Regions from separate parts of the Frateuria sp. sgz306004 genome, predicted to be linked through region 1. Evidence: riboswitches for the same ligand, from Rfam matches in the RefSeq annotation. Region 1 holds a riboswitch; each other region holds the start of a gene.
What was found. A riboswitch is a leader RNA that binds a small molecule or an ion and turns the genes downstream of it on or off. The one in region 1 is predicted to bind cobalamin.

Region 1 (7,380 bases):
ATCCTGCGCGGCCTCAAGGAGCGCTACGCGGTGCATCACGGTGTGGAAATCACCGACCCCGCCATCGTGGCGGCGGCCACCTTGTCCAATCGCTACATTCCCGACCGCCAGCTGCCCGACAAGGCCATCGACCTGATGGACGAGGCCGCCTCGCGCATCCGCATGGAGATCGACTCCAAGCCGGAAGAGCTCGATCGTCTGGAGCGTCGCCTGATCCAGCTGAAGATTCAGCGCGAGATGCTGAAGAAGGAAACGGATGAGGCCTCCAAGAAGCGCCTGGCCGACCTGGATGCCGATATCGAGAAGCTGGAGCGGGAGTTCTCCGACCTCAACGAGATCTGGAAGTCCGAAAAGGCCGCGCTGCAGGGCGCGACCAAGGTGAAGGAGCAGATCGAAGCCGCGCGTCTTGAGCTGGAGGCCGCTCAGCGGCGTCAGGATTACGCCAAGATGAGCGAGATCCAGTACGGCAAGTTGCCCGAGCTGGAGAAGCAGCTCGAAGCGGCGCAGGCGGCCGAAAAGCAGGACTTCAAGCTCGTGCAGGATCGCGTGACCGAAGAGGAAATCGCCGAGGTCGTGTCGCGCTGGACCGGTATCCCGGTCAACAAGATGCTGGAAGGCGAGCGCGACAAGCTGCTGCACATGGAAGAGGCGCTGCACAAGCGCGTGGTGGGCCAGGACGAGGCCGTGCGCGCGGTGTCCGACGCGATCCGTCGCGCCCGTGCAGGCCTTTCCGATCCCAATCGCCCGTACGGCTCGTTCCTGTTCCTTGGCCCCACCGGCGTGGGCAAGACCGAGCTGTGCAAGGCGCTGGCCGAGTTCATGTTCGATACCCAGGATGCGATGGTGCGCATCGACATGAGCGAGTTCATGGAGAAGCATTCCGTGAGCCGCCTGATCGGCGCCCCCCCGGGCTATGTGGGTTACGAAGAGGGCGGCTACCTGACCGAAGCCGTGCGCCGCCGGCCGTACAGCGTGATCCTGCTGGATGAGGTGGAGAAGGCGCATCCGGACGTGTTCAACATCCTGCTGCAGGTGCTCGACGATGGTCGACTCACCGACGGCCAGGGCCGCACGGTGGATTTCCGCAACACCGTCATCGTGATGACCTCCAACCTGGGGTCGCAGATGATCCAGGAGCACGCCGGCGACAGCGAGGCCGACTACATGCAGATGAAGGCCGCGGTGCTGGGTGTGGTGCAGGCGCACTTCCGGCCGGAGTTCATCAATCGACTCGATGAGCTGGTGGTGTTCCGCCCGCTGGAGAAAAAGCAGATTCGCGCCATTGCCAAGATCCAGCTGGCCTATCTGGAAAAGCGCCTGGCCGAGCGTCAGCTCAAGATGGAGATCAGCGACAAGGCGTTGGACCTGCTGGGCAACGTGGGCTTCGATCCGGTGTATGGCGCACGCCCGCTCAAGCGGGCCATCCAGCAGCAGCTGGAGAATCCGTTGGCCAAGGAGATCCTGGAAGGTCGCTTTACCGCCGGCAGCACCGTGGCGGTGGATGCGGAGCACGGCCACCTGAGCTTCAGAAAGCAATAAGCCAGGCCACATCGTGCGGCGTTTGGACGCCCGTCCTGTGGAAGCAGGGCGGGCGTCTTGCGTTGGGGGCGCGCCCCCGGGGGCGACAAGCTCTGTTACCATCCCCGCCGCCTGAGGTGACCACCGCACTATGCCGGTGGTTGAAACGGGAATCCGGTGCGGCGCGTAAGCGCCTAGTCCGGAGCTGCCCCCGCAACGGTAGGCGAACGGCGATCCCTGGCGATCGCCGGAACGGCAAGCAAGCCACTGTGCCACGCAGGCATGGGAAGGCGTCGTTCCGACGGACATGATGTCCGCGTTCGTGAGCCCGGAGACCGGCCTCGAGGTACGACCAGACAGGCGGTGGGCCATGTCATGGATGCCGTACCTCGTGCGGCCGCCACGTCTCCTTCCGCCTGCCTGTTACCCCGACTCACCCGCGCGGGCAGGCGCGGTCCAGGAGCAATGTTTTGGCCATCCAGGTTCCCTTTGTACGCCGCGCCGTGCTGGCGGCGGCGTTGTTGTCCGTGTTCTCTCCCGCGTTCGCCGATGGCGCCACCGATCTGGACGGCGTGGTGGTCACCGCCACGCGCACCGCACAGACGCAGGATCAGACCCTTTCGGCGGTTACCGTGATCGAGCGCGCCGATATCGAACGACTGCAGCCGGCATCACTGGCCGACCTGCTGCGCGGCACGCCCGGCCTGCAACTGGCCAACAACGGCGGCCCCGGCAAGAGCACCAGCGTATTCCTGCGCGGCACCGAGGCCGATCACGTGCTGGTATTGGTGGACGGCATCAAGATCGGTTCGGCCACCCTGGGCAGCGCTTCGCTGCAGGACATCCCGGTGGAGCAGATCGAGCGCATCGAGATCGTGCGCGGCCCGTTTTCCAGCCTCTACGGCTCGGAGGCGATCGGTGGCGTGATTCAGATCTTTACGCGACGCCCCGAAGGCACCTTTGTGCCGAGCTTCATGCTGGGCGTTGGCAGCTACAGCCACCTCACCGGTTCGGCCGGCCTGGCCGGCAAGGTCGGCAACGGCTGGTATGCGCTGGAGGCATCGCATGACCAGACGCACGGCATCAACGCGTGCCGCATGGGGGCGCTGGAGGCGAGGGCGGGCTGCTTTGCCGACCAGCCGGACAAGGACGGCTACCGCAACAATGCCCTAACCCTGCAGAGCGGCTACCGCTTCGACGATCAGTGGGATGCCGACGCACGCGCCTTCCGCAGCGAAGGTCACAACGGGTACGACGGCAGCTACTCCGATTATGCCGAGAACGCCACGCAGGTGGTGGGTGGCCGCGTGCATTACCGCCCCAGCCAGGCCCTCACGCTGACCTTGAGCCTGGGCACCAGCGGCGACTTCAGCAAGGACTACCTGCACGGCATCTACAAGGATCGCTTCGATACGCATCGTGACCTCGGCTCGTTGCAGGCGGATGCTGCGCTGTGGGGCGGCGTGCTCACCGACGGTTTCGATTGGCAGCGCGATGCGGTGGACAGCTCCACCGCGTACGCCCTGGACAGCCGCATCAATCGCGGCCTGTTCGCGCAGTGGCAACAGAGCTTTGGCCGACAGTCGCTGCAGGCCAGCGTGCGCCGTGACGACAACAGTCAGTTCGGCGGCAAGAACACCGGCAGTTTGCTGTGGGGCTGGGACTTCACCCAAGGCCTGCGCCTGACCGCCAGCTACGGCAGCGCCTTCAAGGCGCCGACCTTCAACGAGCTGTATTACCCCGGCTATGGCAATCCCAGGTTGGGGCCGGAAACCTCGCGCAATCTCGAAGTGGGTCTGCGTGGCAGCTACGGCTGGGGTTATTGGTCGCTCAATGCCTTCCGCAACAACGTCAGCAACCTCATTACCTATGACGCATCCACCGGTTTGCCAGGAAATGTGGAGGAGGCGCGCATTCGCGGTGCCGAAGCCGTCGTCAGTGGCCAGTGGGCCGGGTGGCACCTCACGGGTACCGCCACCTGGCTGGACCCGCGCGACGAATCGGTCGGCTACCACGGCAACCTGCTGCCGCGCCGGGCGCGCCAGTCCGGACGCGTGGACGCGGACCGGAGCTTTGGTGATTTCAGCATCGGCGGCACCTGGTACGCAGCGGGGCGCCGCTATGACGACCTGGCCAACCGGCATGAACTGGGTGGCTACGCCACGACGGATCTGCGCGTGGCCTATGCGCTCACCCGCGAGTTCAAGGTGCAGTTGGCGCTCAATAACGCCTTTGCCAAGAACTATGAGACTGCCTGGTACTACAACCAGCCGGGTCGCAATGTCATGTTGACCCTGCGCTATCAGCCGGCGCAGTAACGCGCATGCGACGGCGGGGCCGGTTGGCCGGTCCCGCCCGATTTTCCTCGTGGAGTAACGATATGAAGATGCCCCAAGGTTCCCGTCTTGTCGCATGGACGCTCGCGTTGGCGCTGGCGATGGCGGTGACGCGCTTCAAGCATGTTGGCGATGCGCTGCACCTTCCCGATGCATCGATGGCCGTGTTCTTTCTCGGTGGCTTGTACGTGCGCAGGCATGTTGTTTTCGTCGCGATGGTGCTGCTCGCCGTGGCATTGGACTGGGCATCGATTCGATACGCCGGGGTCAGCGATTTCTGCGTAACACCGGCCTACGCCTTTCTGCCGCTGGCTTATGCGGCCCTGTGGTATGCCGGTCGAGGTTACGCACCGCGTCTCAACGCGCGGCCGCTCACCTTGCTCGGTGCCTTTGCGGTGGCGCTGGTGGCCGCCAGCGCGTCGTTCGTCGTATCCAACGGCGCGTTCTATTGGCTGGGCGGCCGCTACGCCGAGCCCAACATGAGTCAGTATCTGGCTCGACTGTGGCAATGGGGCCCGCTGTTCGTTCGTACCACGCTGGGTTACGTCGCCGTGGCGCTGGTGGCGCATGCTGCTGTTGCCCGGCTCGTGTCGCAAGGGACGTCATCCACGGGGGAAGGAGCAAAGGCATGAGTGATACCGAGCAGGGCGCGGCGGAAGGCGCCGCCGAGCAGCGCCATCGCGAGCGCATGCAGCGCAAGAAGGCCTTGGTGGACCGCAAGATCGCCCGCGCCACCATCGAGCGTGGCGTACTGGTGGTGAACACCGGCAACGGCAAGGGCAAGAGTTCCTCGGGCTTTGGCATGCTGGCCCGCTCACTCGGGCATGGTTTTCACTGCGGCGTGGTGCAGTTCATCAAGGGCAGCTTTTCCACGGGCGAGGAGGCCTTCTTTCGACACTTTCCCGAGGAACTGGACTATCACGTGATGGGCGAGGGTTACACCTGGGAAACCCAGGACAAGGCCCGCGACATCGCCGCAGCGACAGCCGCCTGGCAGGTGGCCTGCGCCATGCTGGCCGATCCGTCCTACGATTTCGTCTTGCTGGATGAACTCAACATCGCCCTGGTGAAGGGCTATCTGGATGTGGCGCAGGTATGCCAGGCGCTGACCGCGCGGCCGCCGGAGCAACATGTGGTGGTCACGGGTCGCGGGGCGCCTGACGAGTTGCTGGCCGTTGCCGATACCGTGACGGAGATGCGCCTGGTCAAGCACGCCTTTCAGGCCGGTATCCGCGCACAGAAGGGCATTGAACTGTAGGTGGCTGCATGAGTGCACATACGCGCGCTTGTTCCGCGCTGCTGATCTCGGCGCCTGCGTCGGGGCAGGGCAAGACATCCGTCACGGCCGCGCTGGCCCGTTGGCATACGCGCCAGGGTCGGCGTGTCCGTGTGTTCAAGACCGGTCCGGACTTTCTTGACCCCATGGTGCTGGAGCGCGCCAGCGGTGCGCCTGTCTATCAGCTGGACCTGTGGATGAACGGCGAGGACGACGTGCGGGCACGCCTGCACGCTGCCGCGGGCGAGGCCGATCTGTTGCTGGTGGAAGGCGTGATGGGCCTGTTCGATGGTGGCCTGTCGAGCGCGGACCTCGCGCAGCGCCTGGGCTTGCCGGTGCTCGCGGTGATCGACGGTTCGGCCATGGCGCAGACGTTTGGCGCCGTGGCGTTGGGGCTGGCGCGCTATCGCGAGGGCCTTCATGTGTATGGCGTGGCGGCCAATCGTGTGGGCAGTGCCTATCACGCTCAATTGCTGGCCGAGAGCGTGCCTTCGCCCTTGCAGTGGCTGGGCGCGTTGCCGCGCGATGCCTCGCTGGCTTTGCCGGAGCGACATCTGGGGCTCGTAGCCGCGACGGAGCTGGAGGACATCGATGCGCGCCTGGATGCGTTGGCCGATGCGTGGTCCATGCATGCCTCGACGGCGATGCCGACACCCGTATCGTTCGATGCCGTGGCGCCCGTGCCGGTGCCGTCGTGGTTGCGTGGACAGCGCATCGCCGTGGCACGTGATGCGGCGTTCTGTTTTCTCTATGCGGCCAATCTCGATCTGTTGCGAGCCGCGGGTGCGGAGTTGTGCTTCTTCTCACCGCTGGCCGGTGACCCGCTGCCTGCGTGCGACGCGGTGTGGCTGCCGGGCGGCTACCCCGAACTGCACCTGAGCACGCTGGCCGCCAGGCAGGACCTGCGGCAAGCGCTGCACACGCATGTCGCCGCCGGCAAGCCCATGCTGGCCGAATGCGGTGGATTGCTCTACGCACTGGAAACGCTTGCGCCCGTGGATGGCGAGCCCGTGCCGATGGCCGGCTTGCTGCGTGGCTCGGCTCGCATGCAATCGCGCTTGGGTGGGCTGGGCATGCAATCGGTGCAATTGCCCGAGGGCAGTTTGCGCGGACACACGTTTCACTACGCCGCAGCGGAGGTGCACGAAGCGCCGCTGGCGCAGGCCGCCAATCCGGACGGCGGTCCAAGTCGTGAAGCGGTGTATCGACGTGGACGTTTCACCGCCAGCTTCGTGCACTTCTATTTTCCTTCCGCTCCCGAGGCCGCGTTGCGCCTGTTCCTGCCATGAGTGTTGCATTGGCCGCCTTCGCCGCCGTGTTGCTCGACGCCTGCTGGGGCGAGCCACGCATCGCGCATCCGCTCGTCGCCTTTGGTCGCTGGGCGCGCGTGGTGGAGACACGAGCGTATGCGTCGCGTCGTCTGGCGGGAGCGCTGGCATGGGGTGTGGCGGTGCTGCCGTGGGTGGCGCTTGCGGCATGGCTGTCCGCATGGCTGCGCGCCATGTCACCGTGGTGGGCCACCGCATGGGAGGTGGGCGCGCTCTATCTCGCCCTAGGGCACCGCAGCCTGTCCGAGCACGCCATGCCGGTGGCGCGCGCCTTGCGGCAGGGCGATCTTGCGGCCGCGCGTGCGGCCGTGGCGCGCATGGTCAGCCGCGATGCCGGGCTGCTGGATGAAAGCCAGGTAGCTGCCGGCGCTACCGAGTCGGTCCTTGAGAACGGCAATGACGCGGTGTTCGGTGCGCTGTTCTGGTTCGTGCTGTTCGGCGCGCCGGGTGCTGTGCTCTATCGGCTCGCCAACACACTGGATGCCATGTGGGGTTATCGCACCGAACGCTACGCGCATTTTGGCTGGGCTGCGGCGCGCATCGACGATGTATTGAACTACGTGCCGGCGCGACTCACCGCCATGAGCTATCTGCTGCTGGGCGATGCGAGTGGCGCTTGGCGTTGCTGGCGCACCCAGGCCGCTGCGTGGGATAGCCCCAGCGCGGGGCCCGTGATGGCGGCCGGCGCGGGAGCGCTGCATATCAGGCTGGGTGGGCCAGCCCCTTATGAGGGACGCTGGGAGTCGCGGCCCGCGCTGGGTGAGGGTGCGCCTGCGGATGCGCGAAGCATTGAACGCGCACTGGCGCTGGTTCGTCGGTCGGTGACGCTGTGGCTGCTGGTGTTGGCTGCATGCGCATTGTTGAGGGGAGGAGCACATGCTTGAGCATGGTGGACGTCTGCGGCGTGCCGCGCGCGAGTACG
Region 2 (7,380 bases), on a different contig from region 1:
TGCGCGCCTTGCTGATGTTCTGCGGCACGTAGTTCTGGTCGAGCTGGATCAGGTCGGTGATGCGCGTCTGGTACACGTTCACGCCCCAGTTCCAGGTGTCCTGCGTCTGGCTCAGGCCGAGCTCGCCGCTGCCCGAGCGCTCCGGCTTGAGGTTGGGATTGCCCGAGCCGTAGGGGTAGTACACGTCGTTGAAGGTCGGCGCGTGGAAGGCGGTGCCATAGCTGGCCGACAGGCGCAGGCCGTGGTCGAACGCGTAGCCCCAAGCCACGCTGCCGGTGTCGTGGTTACCGAACTGGTCGTTGTGGTCGTGGCGCACCGAGGCCTGCACTTCGTTGCGGCCGAACGTGCCCATGTATTGCGCGTACACGCCGGTGTCCTGGCGGTCGCTGGCGAGGTAGCCGGTGGCGCTGTTGATGTGTTCCTGCTGGTAGTCCACACCCACGGTCAGCAATTGGTTGGTCGCCAGCGTCACGTCGTTCTGCCAGGAGGCCTGGTTGCGGCGGGAGTACGCGTAGCCGACCTTGCCGTACGGGTAGTACGTGGTGGTGCCGGCGTATGGGTCGGTGTAGGTGCCCTGGTAGTAGTTGGTGGAGTCGTCGCGGCTCTGGCCGGCGTTGAGCGTGACCTTCCAGGCATCGAGCGGCGTGAAACTGAGCTTGGCGCCGGAGACGATCTGCTGATTCACCGCCTGATTGCCGCCGTAGGGGCTGCCGGCGTAAGCGACTACGTTCTTGCTGCGCAGCCAGGTGGCTGACAGTTCAGTGCCGTTGTCCCAGCGATAGCCGCCGTTGGCCATGCCGTTCCAGTTGCGGAACGGATCGTTGTTCGGGTCGTCCACGAAGCAGCCCGCGCCCTGCTCGGCCGCGCCCAGGCGGCAGGCCGGGATGCCGCTGGTGTACTGACCACCCAGGCCCACGTTGAACCAGCTATGCGAATCGCCACCGGAAAGGCCAGCGTGTCCGTCCATGTAGCTGCGGTTGCCGGTGCTGAGGCTCAGCGACGGGCTCAGCCTGCCATTCGGGTTGCCGTGGCGGGTAAAGATCTGGATCACGCCACCCACCGCATCGGCGCCGTACAAGCTCGAACGAGGGCCGCGCACGAGCTCGATGCGCTCGATCTGGTCCACCGGGATCTGCTCGTACGCCGGCAGGCCCGCGCCCACGGTGCCGATGCGCACGCCATCGACCAGTACCAGCGTGTGGGTGGAGTTGGTGCCGCGCAGGAACAGCGAGCTTTGCTGGCCAAGGCCGCCCGATTGCGCGAACGATACGCCCGGCAGGCCCACCAGCAAGTCACGCACCGATGCTGGCTGCAGGCGTTCGATATCGGCGCGGGTGATCACGGTGACCGAAGACAATGCCTCGTCCGTGGTGATGGCGGTGCGTGTGGCGGTAACGATCACCGACGACAGCGAGGTCGCCTGGGTGGTATCGGCCGCGTGGGCGGCGAGCGAGCAGCACAGCAGCGCGGCTGCCAGCGGGGTCTTCTTCATGCGTGTTCCTTCGGGCGCGCACATCCGCGCAACCCTGGGTGGGGTTTCGATGGCAACACGGTGGAGAGGGCGTAGCCCGGCGAACGGCCATGACACGACACTCGACCTCGCCCACCGCGAGTCTTTCGTCACATGTCGGGCCGGTCTCCGGGCTTGCGTGCGGCATGCCGGGTGAGGGCATGCAGTCGTGGTCGCCTTCCCATGCATACGCACAGTGGCATCGTGACCGCGGCTGGATTCGCGCGCTTACCGTTGCGGGGGCAGCGCCGGACTAGCTGCATGGCAGCGCACCGGCTTCCCGTTTCATCCCGCCGAGATACGCGGCGGGACACCCGAACGGGCGAAATGTTAACGAGGCGGCGATGGCGCGGCAAATGCCCTGTGCTCTCGCTGGCGCCTGATATGCAGGAATTTGCGTTTTCAAAGGCGGCAAACTCTTTACGCGATCTATATGGGGCGCGGGTTCGCGCATATCGCTTCTTTATGGGGTGGCGACCCAGAATGGCGCCATGAAGAACGCCAACTCTCGCCCGCTCATCGACTTGCCATGGCGACACGTGCTGTTGCTGACCTGCGCACTGCTGTTCGCTGCGTCCATCTACAAGCTGATGATCGGTGCGGGAGCGGAGGCCGGCGTGTGGCGCGGCGCGGCGCTCACCTCGCTGTACTTGGGCTTCTGCATCACCCAGCGCCGGCTGTTTACGCCGGCGCGCCGCTATGTCGACTCGCTGCCTCGCGAGCGCTTCATCAAGTAACCCCCCGTTTCATGTCTCCCCGTGGCTTGCGCCAGCGCGTGCGCGTGCCTCGTCCATGGAGGGAAGCCGCGTGCCGGTGGGCGCATGCGGTTTCACGAGGTTCGCCTCACGCGACCGCCACGGCAGGGCGCCGTGGGCGGCGGGGAGACATGGAATTGGCTTTTAGCCCGCCTTGTTGGGCGCTTGCTGGGCGATCTGTCGGCAGCTCGTGCTGTAGTCGCGCAGGTTGCTGCGCACCGCATCCAGGTCCAGCGCAAAGCCGTAGCGTACGGCACCACCGCGATCGGCCAGCCATGCGCCCATCGAGTGCGCCGCCAGCAGCTGATTGAGTTGCGCTACGGGCACGGGGTGACTGAACACCAGCGATTGATTCACCGCGGCGACGCCGTCACGTTCGCCCTGCGGCGTGGGTTGCTGGTCGATCTCGAAGTACGAATGCGCGACGCGTGCGGCGATCTTGCGCGAGCGCTCGGCGCCCACGCTGTAGTACGCCGTGAGTGTCATGCCATCGGGGCGGCAGAGCAGCGTGATGCGATGCTCGCCATCGCGCGCTATCTGGCTCAGCGATAGCGAGGTAGCGCCGATCATCGGGTGATAGCTCGCGGTGGTCGGCAAGCGGCCGTTGTTGGCCAGGCCACTGGCGAGCATCGGGTCGGCATCGAACCAATGCACGTCGCCTGTCGGCGTATTGGCGGGTGCGGCGAACACGCCGGCACGAATACCCATGTCTTTCAGATACGCCGCCTTGTCGTCGGCCGACACACTATCGGTGACGCCGGCCTGCACGCCCAGGCGATCGTTACCGGTGGGCGCCCAGCGATAGAGGCCACCGAGATAGGCATAAGCGCAGGCATCCAGACATTGCGCGGCGCGTGGCCCGGCCGGCATGCGTGCCGTGCGGCGTGGCACGCCCAAGTGCGTGGCGAGCGCGCCATCGCGAAACAGTCGACCCAGTGCCAGGCCGCTGGCCATGTCGCCGCCGTTGGCGTTCAAGTAGATATCGGAACCGGGTGGAATCTTGCCGGCTTTGATCAACGCCTCAAGCCGATGCGGCGCATCGGCGTCGATGCGGCCATACAGATACACCTGCGGCACCTTCGCCACGGCCAGCGTCATGCGGTCGTTGTTCACCTGGATGGCGAGCTGGTCGCTGTTGGCCGGCACGCTGCCGCGCGTGCCTGGCTCCAGTGCGTGCGCGTACCCGATCAGCATGGCGCCGCTGGCGAGAAACGCGGCACGCACGGCGCGCGTGGATCGCAAGAACGAACGGAGGCGAGGGCTGGTGAACACAGGCACGACTGAATCCGGAGACGACGGTCGCTCAGTGTGCGTGGTTTGACATGCGGTGCAAGTGAAAGGGCCCTGCCTTCGGATAGCTGACGGTCAGGTGGATGAACGAGGTGTCCGGACACGCCATAGTGTCCGCGGCAGCCAATCCCGGACGTCCGCGAGATTGTCCGCGGACTGCGGTCATTGGCGCTTGTCTTGGCGAAAGTGCCAGAAAAACAGGGGTTTCCGCTTTGGCACGCTGCTTGCCATATCTGTCATGACATCGACGGTGCAGGGGCTCCGTCGGCATGGCTTCGCTTATCGAGATTCCAAGGAGATGGCTTTGAACACCTTCCGCACCACCCTGCTGTTCGCGCTGACCTTCGCCGCCGGCATCGCCGCCCAGCCTGCCGCCTATGCCGCCGACGCGTCGAGCAAGATGATGTCGCGCGAGCGTGTCACCAGCATCCTCGACAACAACCGCATGATCGACACCACGCAGGGTGTGAACGAGAAGATCAAGGTGCACATCAACGGTATCGACCAGTGGATCTCGGTGCGCGGCAAGGATCGCCGCAACCCGATACTGCTGGTGCTGCACGGTGGTCCGGCCGCGCCGATGATGCCAGAGGGCTACATCTTCCAGACGCCGTGGGAGGACTACTTCACCGTCGTGCAGTGGGATCAACGTGGCGCCGGCAAGACCTATCGCGCCAACACCGAGGAGGCCATGGCGCCCGGCATGACCGTGGCCGGCATGACCGATGACGCCAGCGAACTGGTCAAGTACCTGCGCGATCGCTACAGCAAGCAGAAGATCTTCGTGCTTGGCCACTCGTGGGGAACCGTTCTGGGTGTCGAGCTGGCGCAGAAGCATCCCGAGTGGATCTACGCGTACATCTCCGTGGGCCAGGTGGTGAACGGTCGCCGCAACGAAGAGGATGGCTTCAACTTTGCGCTCCGCCAGGCCAAGGCCGAAGGCAACGCCACGGCGATCCGCGAGCTGGAGGCGATGGCGCCCTATCCGGGCCCGGGCCCGCTCACCCTCGACCGGCTGGGCATGCGCAGCAAGTGGGAGATGTACTACGGCGGCCTGGCCTGGGGCCACAAGGACTACCAGTTCGACGTGGACGGCGAGGAGCTGTCGCCCGATTACAGTCGCGCGGATCTGGAGGCGATCGACAAGGGCAGCCTGTTTTCGCTCAATCACCTGATGCAGCCGCTGCTGGACGTCGACTTCGACCGCACCACGCATTTCAACTGCCCGGTGATCGTGTTCGTCGGCGCGCACGACTACACCACCTCGCACACCCTCACCGAGGAGTGGTTCGGTCACCTGCAGGCGCCCTCAAAGCGTCTGGTGAGCTTCGCCGATTCGGCGCACATGATCATGCAGGAGCAGCCCGGTCGCTTCCTGCAACACCTGCTCACCGATGTGCGCCCGCTGGCCGAGAAGGCCGGCGACGTGGCCCCGGCGGAGGTGGTGCGCGACCACTGAGCCTGCACGGCTAGGCGAATCAAATGCCCCGGTCGGTAACGGCCGGGGCATTGGCGTTCAGTCGGTCTGCAGCTCGGCGACGAAATCGTAGATGTCGCCGCGATACCACGAGGTGGTGAACTCCACCACGCGGCCGTCATCGAGAAAACTGCGACGTTCGATGTTGAGGCCGGCGCTGCCCACCGGCACGTGCAGCAAGCGCGCCTGCTGCGCGCCGAGCGATACCGCGCGCAGGCGCTGCAGGGCGCGGCGCGGGCGAGCACCTAGCGCTTCCAATACCTGGTACAGCGAGTCGTGCACGATGGTGGGGTCCGGCAGGATGCTGGCCGGCACCACGCTGCGCTCGATCGCCAGCGGCTCTTCCTTGGCATAACGCACGCGGTGCAGGCGCGCCACCAGCACGCCCGGCGACAGGTTCAGCGCCATCGACTCCTCCGGCGTCACCTCGCCCACCACGCGCTCGGAAAACTCCGAGCGGGGGTTCAGGCCACGGGCGCGCAGATCCTCGGTGAAGCTGGTGAGGCGCGACATCGGCTTGATGATGCGCTCGGCCACGAAGGTGCCCGCGCCGTGGCGCTGGTGCAGCAGACCCTCTTCGACCAGGCCGGCAATGGCCTTGCGTACCGTCACGCGCGACAGCTGCAGCAGGCGCGACAGGTCGCGCTCGCTGGGCAGGGCCTGACCCGGCTCGATGTCGCGGTGTTCCACCACGTTGCGTATGGCCCGGCGCAGGCGCAGGTAGGCCAATGGCTGGCTGGCGGCCGGGTCCCGGCTGAGCCGGCGGTATTCGTTGACGAGGGCGGTTTCCATGCCGTCACGATACCAATGACCATACCACTCTGGCAATGCGCCGTTTTGGCGGGAATTTCCGGTGGTACCAATTTTGGGGGCTAACCCTTGGCCTGACTCGATCGCCAAGTTGGATCGAGAGAACTGGTTTTGTCTGGTATGTCACTGGTACGATCGACAGGCACCGCACGTGGTATGCATGCCACGTGTCGTCCCCCGCATCGCCTTGAGGTGACTGAAGTGACTGCTTCTCCCCAGCCGGTCGAACCCTTCGACCTGGTGATCTTCGGCGGAACCGGCGACCTCGCCGTACGCAAGCTGCTGCCTGCCCTGTACCACCGCTACGCCGATGGCCAGATTCCCGATACCAGCCGCGTCATCGGCATCGCCCGCGAGGTGCTGGACGATGACGGCTACCGCGCCCATGCGCGCAAGGCGCTGCTGGAAAACGGCGGCAGCAAAGACAAGGTGGACGCCTTCCTTGCGCTGCTGCGTTATCGCGCGCTCGACGCCCGCAAGGACGAGGGCTGGGATGCGTTCGCCGCGCTGATGGGCGAAGAGCCCGAGCACGTGCGCGTGTTCTATCTCTCCACCTCGCCGGACCTGTTCGTCGACATCTGCAATCGCCTGGGTGCCCACGGCCTCAACCAGGGCAAGGCACGCGTGGTGCTGGAGAAGCCGATCGGCCGCGACCTGGCCAGCGCCAACCAGATCAACGACGACGTGGGTCGCGTGTTCGGCGAATCGCAGACCTATCGCATCGATCATTACCTCGGCAAGGAAACGGTGCAGAACCTGCTCGCGTTGCGCTTCGGCAACGTGCTGTTCGAGCCGCTGTGGAATGCCGAACACATCGATCACGTGCAGATCACCGTGGCCGAAACGCTGGGCGTGGGTCAGCGCGTGGCTTATTACGACCATGCCGGCGCACTGCGCGACATGGTGCAGAACCACATCCTGCAGTTGCTGTGCATGGTGGCGATGGAGCCGCCCTCCTCGCTCACGCCCGACGCGGTGCGCGACGAGAAGCTCAAGGTGCTGCGCTCGCTCAAGCCCATCGATGAAAGCAACGCGGCGCAGCTCACCGTGCGTGGCCAGTACAAGGCCGGTGCCGCCGAAGGCCAGAGCGTGCCGGGTTACCTGGACGAACTCAAAGATCACAAGTCGCACACCGAAACCTTCGTGGCGGTGAAGGCGGAAATCGCCAACTGGCGCTGGGCCGGCGTGCCGTTCTACCTGCGTACCGGCAAGCGCTTGCCCGAGCGCGTGTCCGAGATCGTGGTGGTGTTCAAGCCGGTGCCGCATTCCATCTTCGACGCCGCCGCCGGCCCGCTCGCGCAGAACCGCCTGGTGCTGCGCTTGCAGCCGGACGAAAACATCAAGCTGTGGGTGACCATCAAGCATCCGGGGCCGGGTGGCTTGCGCCTGCGCCATGTGTCGCTGGACATGAGCTTTGCCGAGGCCTTCGGCGTGCAGCAGCCCGATGCGTATGAGCGACTGATCCTCGACGTGGTGCGAGGCAACCCCACGCTGTTCATGCGCCGCGACGAAGTGGAGGCTGCATGGCGCTGGGCCGA
Region 3 (7,380 bases), on a different contig from region 1:
CTGATCGGTCGCCTGTTATCCGCCTACATCACCAGCGCCTACGTCAGGCAGTATCCCGAGTTGCGCATGGAGGAACTCGTGCGCCCCTGGACGGCCTCGCTGACGCGCGACATGGCGCGTCGCTGCCTGGCCGGCGCCGGTGGAGTCGTCGCCGCCGGTGAAGCGGCGCTGCTACGGCGCAGCCTGTTTCGTGAAGACCCCGCCAGCGGTCCGCTCGGCGCGCGCCTCGCGCAGAACGTGCCGGGCGCGCACATCGAGGCGCCCTTGCTGATTGCCCAGGGCCTGACCGACACGCTGGTCTGGCCCGATCTACAGGACGCCTTCGTGCACGGTCGCTGTGCCGCCGGCCAACCATTGCGCTATCGCCGCTATGCAGGGCGCGACCACCTTTCGCTGGTGGCTGCCGACTCGCCATTGACGGCAGACCTGCTGACCTGGACACAGCAGCGCTTCGCCGGCATCGCCGACGAGGGCAATTGCTCTCGCCAATGAGCACCCGCCATGCGTCATGGCAGGCGCATCCGGCGCGGACATGCGATATACGTACGCGCCCATGCCCTGGCCCAGGATTGCCATGCGTCGCCTTCGTTGCTGGTGTGCAAGCCTCACCCTGAGCCTGGCCTGCGTGTCGGCCATGGCATCGTCATCGCCGGTAACCGCCACCGGCCCGGCCGGTAGCCTGGCCGGTACGCTGGAAACGCCGGACACCGCGCCGGCGCATGCGCCACTGGTGCTGATCATCCCCGGCTCGGGGCCGACCGATCGCGATGGCAATAGCCCGACAGGGCTGCATGCCGCGTCTTATCGCCTGCTCGCCGAGGATCTGGCCAGGCAGGGTGTGGCGAGTGTGCGCATCGACAAGCGCGGGATGTTCGGCAGCGCCCATGAAGGCCTGGACGCCAACCAGGTGACGATGGACGACTACGCCGCCGACGTGGACGCCTGGGTGCGGCAGCTGCGCCAGACACGTGGCGCCTCCTGTGTCTGGCTGCTGGGCCACAGCGAAGGCGCACTGGTGGCCACCCTGGCCGCGCAGCGCACGCAAGGCGTGTGCGGTCTGATCCTGCTCGACGGCGCGGGGCGATCCTCCGCCGATGTGCTGCTGGGGCAACTCGAACGCTATCCCGCCAACGCGCCACTGCTGCCGCGTGCCAGGAGCATCGTCGAGGCGCTGCGCCATGGCCAGCACGTGGATGTCGCCAGCGATCCGGCGCCCCTGCAACGCCTGTTCCGGCCCAGCGTGCAGGGCTTCCTGATCAGCTGGTTCGCCCAGGATCCCGTACAGGCGCTGGGCAAGACCCACGGCCCGGCGCTGGTGATCCAGGGCAGCGACGACCTGCAGGTCACCACCGACGACGCACGGCGCCTCGCTGCCGCGCGGCCGGGCGTGCAGCTGAAGGTGATCGACGGCATGAATCACGTGCTCAAGACCCCCGCCGCGGGGGACGCGGCCAATCTGGCGAGCTACGGCGACCCCAGCCTGCCCCTGGCCGAGGGACTCGTGGCCGCCATCGCGGGTTTCGTCCACGGCAAGTAAGCACCCTCCGACAGGCTCCTCTCGACCGAGACCGGCCGCCCCGGGCCGGTCATTACGGCACCGCCGCGGACCTCCTCCCGGGCCGACCGGGCCAGAAAATTTTCTGCAGCAGGCTAAGCCCGTTCCACGGCTGGCATTTTCCGGCTTATCCACGCGCCATCCACAATCTGTTGGGTTGACCCACCCTGATCCGCCCGATATGTTGTGCCCCGTCGGTGCCACTCTCAGACGTCACGTCGGACTGGCTTAAAAGGGAATCCGGTGCGAATCCGGAGCTGCCCCGCAGCGGTAAGCGGAAACGAAAGCCAACAACGCACTGGCCCTCAGCGGCTGGGAAGCGGGAGCGAGTAGGCGGGTCGCAAGACCCACGTCCGCAAGTCCGAAGACCTGCCGACACGCTGGCGCCGAAGCGCGCCAGTGACTGGGTGACGGCTTCCGCGGGGAGGCGCGTCGAAGCGCGGGGTTGAGCCCCGCCGCTCGACCGTCCGCGAAAGCCCAGCCTTCAGCCCTGCGCGCGGGAGCAGGTGGTTGATGACCACGCTTGGAGCGAAGTCGCCATGCAACCTATCGATACCACCTCGCGCGAACGCCACGACGATCGCGTGGAAGATACCGCTTTCTCCGCCGCCAGCGCCGTGGCCGACACGCCGCGCGCCGACGCACCCTTCGCGCTGACCCCGCCGCACAACCCCGGGCAGATGCGCGTGACCAAGCGCAGCGGCCGCCAGGAAGTGGTGGACGTGAACAAGATCGTGCGCGCCGTCACCCGCAGCAGCGAAGGCCTGCACGGGGTGGACCCGCTGCGCGTGGCGCTCAAGACCATTGGCGGCCTGTACGACGGCGCCACCACGCAGGAACTGGACGAGCTGTCCATCCGCACCGCCGCCGCCCTCACCGCGGAGGAGCCCGAGTACGGCCAGCTCGCCGCGCGCCTGCTCAGCGCCTTTATCGACAAGGAAGTGAGCGGCCAGGAAATCCAGAGCTTCTCGCAATCCATCGCGCGCGGCGCGGAGCTGGGCATCGTCAACGATCGCCTGCGCGACTTCGTGGCCACCAATTCGCGCAAGCTCAACGACGCCATTGATCCGCTCGCCACGCGCCGCTTCGAGTACTTCGGCCTGCGCACCGTGTATGACCGCTACCTGCTGCGCCATCCGCAGCTGCGCAAGGTGGTGGAAACCCCGCAGCATTTCTTCATGCGCATCGCCTGCGCCCTGGGCGGCGGCGAGATCGGCGAAACGCTGGAACTGTATCGCCTGCTCTCCTCGCTGGAATACATCGCCAGCTCGCCGACCCTGTTCAACTCGGGCACCGCGCACGAGCAGCTCAGCTCCTGCTTCCTGCTCGATTCGCCAGCCGACTCGCTGGAGTCGATCTACGAAAAGTACGGCGATGTCGCCAAGCTCAGCAAGTTCGCCGGCGGCATTGGCCTGGCCTATTCGCGCGTGCGTTCGCGCGGCTCGCTGATCAAGGGCACCAACGGCCATTCCAACGGCCTGGTGCCGTGGCTGAAGACGCTGGACGCCTCGGTGGCCGCCGTGAACCAGGGCGGCAAGCGCAAGGGCGCCGCCTGCGTGTACCTGGAACCGTGGCACGCGGATATCGAGGAATTCCTCGAACTGCGCGACAACACCGGTGACGACGCACGCCGCACGCACAACCTCAACCTCGCCAACTGGATCCCCGACGAGTTCATGCGTCGTGTGGAAAGCGACGGCGACTGGTCGCTGTTCGATCCCAAGGTCGTGCCGCACTTCGTCGACAGCTGGGGCGAGACCTTCGAGCGCGCCTACCGTGAGGCGGAAGCCAATGGCCTGGCCGTGAAGAAGGTGAAGGCGCGCGAGCTCTACGCCCGCATGCTGCGCACGCTGGCCCAGACCGGCAACGGCTGGATGACCTTCAAGGATCGCAGCAACGCGACCAGCAACCAGACGGCCAAGCCGCAGAACGTCATTCACCTGTCCAACCTGTGCACCGAGATCCTGGAAGTCACCAATGCCGAGGAAACGGCGGTGTGCAACCTGGGCTCGGTCAACCTGTCGCGCCACGTGGTGGATGGCCAGTTCGATTTCGACAAGCTCGCCGCCACCGTGCGTACTGCGGTGCGCCAGCTCGATCGCGTGATCGACCTGAACTTCTACCCCATCGACACCGCCAAGGTCGCTAACAGCAAGTGGCGTCCGGTGGGCCTGGGCGTGATGGGCCTGCAGGACGTGTTCTTCAAGCTGCGCCTGCCGTTCGATTCGGCCGAGGCACTGGCGCTGTCCACGCGCATCGCCGAGGAGATCTACTTCAACGCGTTGTCGCAGTCCAACGAGCTGGCCATGGAGCAAGGCGCGCACCCGGGCTTCGATGAAAGCCGCGCGGCCAACGGTGAGCTGCAGTTCGACTACTGGCCCAGCGCCACGCCGCACGACCAGGCACGCTGGGACGCGCTGCGCGAGTCGATCAAGGCCAAGGGCCTGCGCAACTCGCTGCTGATCGCCATTGCGCCCACCGCCACCATCGCCTCGATCGCCGGCTGCTACGAGTGCATCGAGCCGCAGGTGAGCAACCTGTTCAAGCGCGAAACGCTGTCGGGCGACTTCCTGGTGGTGAACCGCTACCTGGTGGAAGAGCTGAAGACGCTGGGCCTGTGGACCACGGAAATCCGCGACGCCATCAAGCTGGCCGAAGGCTCCATCCAGGGCATTGCCGCCATTCCCGAGCGCCTGCGCACGATCTATCGCACCGTGTGGGAGCTGCCGCAGAAGGCGTTGATCGACCTGGGCGCGGCACGCGGCGCGTACATCGACCAGAGCCAGTCGCTGAACCTGTTCATGGAAAACCCGAACATCGGCCAGCTCAGCTCCATGTACATGTACGCATGGAAGTCCGGCATCAAGACCACCTACTACCTGCGCTCGCGCCCGGCGACCAAGATCGCCAAGACCACGGTGTCGGCGGCGCCTGCCGCCAAGCCCGCCGCGCCGGTCGTGGATCAGGAGCAGGCGAATGCTGCCGTGTTCTGCTCGCTGGAGAACCCGGAGTATTGCGAGGCTTGCCAGTAAGCATCGGCCGTCGTTTCAGTGGAGGCTGGAACCCCGTGCCCTTTGCTCGGCGCTGGAAAGGCACTGGGTCCCAGCGTTCGCTGGGACGACGGTCAAATGCAGATGTCGTCGTAGAGGTCACGCCAGTAAGAGTTGGTTTTCTCGATGATGTCGATCTTCCAGACCCGCATCCACGCCTTGATTGCCTTCTCTCGCCGGATGGCCGACTCCATGGTTTCGTGCAGTTGTACCAGACCAACGTATGAACCTGATACTGGCGGGTGAACCCTTCGACGGCGTCGTTGCGATGCTGCCAGATGCGTGCCGGCAAGTTGGAGGTGACACCCGTGTACAAGGTGCCGTTGCGAGTGCTGGCGAGGATGTAGACGCACGGTTGGCGGACGCCCATGGAGAATCTCGGTTTGAACCTAACTTGAGCTTGCCTCCTCCACGCACTCAACACGACCGTCATCCCAGCGAATGCTGGGATCCAGCGCCCTTCTCCGACACGTTTCAGTGGATTGACGGAAGGCACTGGATTCCCGCTTTCGCGGGAATGACGGGCAAAGACTCACAGCGCCGACATAGGCTGCTCACACTGAAGGAATCTCATGTCCACCCAGCACATTCTCGACCCCGGCTTCGAACTCACCCTGCGCCCGATGCGCTACCCCGAGTTCTACGAGATGTATCGCAATGCCATCAAGAACACCTGGACCGTGGACGAGGTGGATTTCTCGCTGGACGTCACCGACCTGCGCTCCAAGATGTCCGAGGCCGATTGTCACCTGATCCATCGCCTGGTGGCGTTCTTCGCCACCGGTGACACCATCGTGGCGAACAACCTGGTGCTGAACCTGTACCAGCACATCAACGCGCCCGAAGCGCGCATGTACCTCTCGCGCCAGCTGTTCGAGGAAGCGCTGCACGTGCAGTTCTACCTCACCCTGCTGGATACCTATATTCCCGACCCGACCGAGCGCAACAAGGCGTTCGCGGCCATCGAGAGCATTCCCTCGATTCGCCAGAAGGGCGAGTTCTGCTTCAAGTGGATCGACTCCGTGCAGAACCTGCAGAAGCTGGAAACGCGCGAGCAGCGCCGCCAGTTCCTACTCAACCTGATCTGCTTCGCCGCCTGCATTGAGGGCCTGTTCTTCTTCGCGGCCTTTGCGTACGTGTACTTTCTGCGTTCGCGCGGCCTGTTACATGGCCTGGCGTCGGGCACCAACTGGGTGTTCCGCGACGAGAGCTGCCACATGGCCTTCGCCTTCGACGTGGTGCGCACCGTGCGTGCGGAAGAGCCCGAACTGTTCGACGAAGAGATGCGCGCACAGATCGAGCAGATGCTGGAAGAGGCCATCGCCTGCGAAACGCAGTTTGCCGAAGACGTGCTTTCCGGCGGCGTCGCCGGCCTGTCGGTGAAGGACATGCGCCAGTACCTGGAATACTGCGCCGACCAGCGCCTGGCTCAGCTGGATCTGCCCAAGAAGTACGGCGTGCGTAATCCGTTCGACTTCATGGACCTGCAGGACGTGCAGGAAGTGACCAACTTCTTCGAGCGTCGCGTGTCCGCCTACCAAGTGGGCGTGCAGGGCGAAGTCGCCTTCGACATGGCGTTCTGATGCCACCGGGCGCCGCGCGCAACGCGCGGCGCCGTTTCACGGCCCCTTGCGGCCAAAGAATCGCCGCAGTGCCGTCGGTAGCCAGCCGCCCTCGGCGGTATCGCCAGTGAGCTTGAGCATGTTGCGTCGCACCGCCTCCACATAGGCCTTGTCGTCCGTGCGGATATGCTGGAACAACCAACGTGACAACATCGCGCGCATGGGCTCGGACACGTCCTCTCCCGCCCGGTGCCTCGCACGGTACTGGCGCACGCGCCCCACGAACGCCTCATGCGTGCGCTTGTGCGGCCGATCGAGGGCGTAGCCGGCGTCCTCCATCAAGGCCTCCTCGAAGGTGAAGTGCGAGTAGGTGTAATCGATCAGCTCATCCATCGCCGCCGCCATGGCCTGGCGGTCGCGCTGCTCCTGCGCGTCCTGCAGCGCGTTGATGATGTCCACGATGCGCCGGTGCTGCTGGTCGATCACATCGATGCCGGTGTTCAAATCGTCGTGCCAGAGCAGATGCCCCATGCCTGTCCCCCTGCGTGTGAGCGCGTGGCCGGCACCATGCAGCGCCGGCCGCTGCCGATCTTGGCGGCGTCAGCGACGGCCGCCGAAGAAGCGGCGCAGCGAGCGCGCCAGCCAGCCTTGCTCGTGATCGCCGTCGTCGTTTTCATGCAGGTGTCGACGCACCGAATCCACGATGGCCTTGTCGTCATTACGGATATGGTTGAACAACCAGTGCGAGAGCGTATGCAGCAACTCGTGGGCGATGTCCTCCTCCGCATGGAAACGCAGGCGGTACTCGGAGACGCGCTTGACGAACACCTCATGCACGCGCTTGTGCGCACGGCAGAATTCGTAGCCGGCGTCCTCCATCAAGGATTCCTCGAAGGTGAAGTGCGACAGCGTGTAGTCGACCAACTCGTCGAGGATGTCACCGATCTCCTGGCGATGGCCGCGGTCCATCGCCTCGTGCAGATGGTTGATCATCTCCACGATGCGCCGATGCTGGTTGTCGATCACCTTGATGCCGGTGTTCAGGTCGTCTTGCCAAACCATGTACGACACCGTCGCACTCTCCCCTGTGCTTGCGTGCATGTATTGGCGGACAAAGCGGCGGCGATGAGCTTGCGCTACATCAAGCCGGCCCGGCCGCATCGGGTTTCGCGACACTAAGCCGCAGTGGCGGCCGCCGCCGCTGCGCCCTCAG

Region 2: another riboswitch for cobalamin. It lies ahead of btuB (TonB-dependent vitamin B12 receptor); the one in region 1 lies ahead of btuB (TonB-dependent vitamin B12 receptor).
Region 3: another riboswitch for cobalamin. It lies ahead of AC3G2C_RS14370 (ribonucleoside-diphosphate reductase subunit alpha); the one in region 1 lies ahead of btuB (TonB-dependent vitamin B12 receptor).

The regions. Positions count from the first base shown of each region.
Region 1 is NZ_JBYLFE010000003.1:331,022-338,401, forward strand. It holds gene clpB (ATP-dependent chaperone ClpB) at 1-1,539, shown strand, start outside; cobalamin riboswitch at 1,637-1,876, shown strand; gene btuB (TonB-dependent vitamin B12 receptor) at 1,989-3,836, shown strand; gene AC3G2C_RS07705 (hypothetical protein) at 3,899-4,486, shown strand; gene cobO (cob(I)yrinic acid a,c-diamide adenosyltransferase) at 4,483-5,112, shown strand; gene AC3G2C_RS07715 (cobyrinic acid a,c-diamide synthase CobB) at 5,121-6,419, shown strand; gene cbiB (adenosylcobinamide-phosphate synthase CbiB) at 6,416-7,342, shown strand; gene cobD (threonine-phosphate decarboxylase CobD) at 7,335-7,380, shown strand, end outside.
Region 2 is NZ_JBYLFE010000007.1:149,264-156,643, forward strand. It holds gene btuB (TonB-dependent vitamin B12 receptor) at 1-1,492, opposite strand, end outside; cobalamin riboswitch at 1,614-1,844, opposite strand; gene AC3G2C_RS15880 (hypothetical protein) at 2,002-2,247, shown strand; gene AC3G2C_RS15885 (hypothetical protein) at 2,410-3,543, opposite strand; gene AC3G2C_RS15890 (alpha/beta fold hydrolase) at 3,860-5,014, shown strand; gene AC3G2C_RS15895 (GntR family transcriptional regulator) at 5,072-5,824, opposite strand; gene zwf (glucose-6-phosphate dehydrogenase) at 6,044-7,380, shown strand, end outside.
Region 3 is NZ_JBYLFE010000006.1:138,997-146,376, forward strand. It holds gene AC3G2C_RS14360 (lipase family protein) at 1-492, shown strand, start outside; gene AC3G2C_RS14365 (alpha/beta hydrolase) at 575-1,537, shown strand; cobalamin riboswitch at 1,734-1,946, shown strand; gene AC3G2C_RS14370 (ribonucleoside-diphosphate reductase subunit alpha) at 2,095-4,587, shown strand; partial or broken gene AC3G2C_RS14375 (GIY-YIG nuclease family protein) at 4,680-4,975, opposite strand; gene AC3G2C_RS14380 (ribonucleotide-diphosphate reductase subunit beta) at 5,178-6,188, shown strand; gene AC3G2C_RS14385 (bacteriohemerythrin) at 6,225-6,698, opposite strand; gene AC3G2C_RS14390 (bacteriohemerythrin) at 6,768-7,238, opposite strand.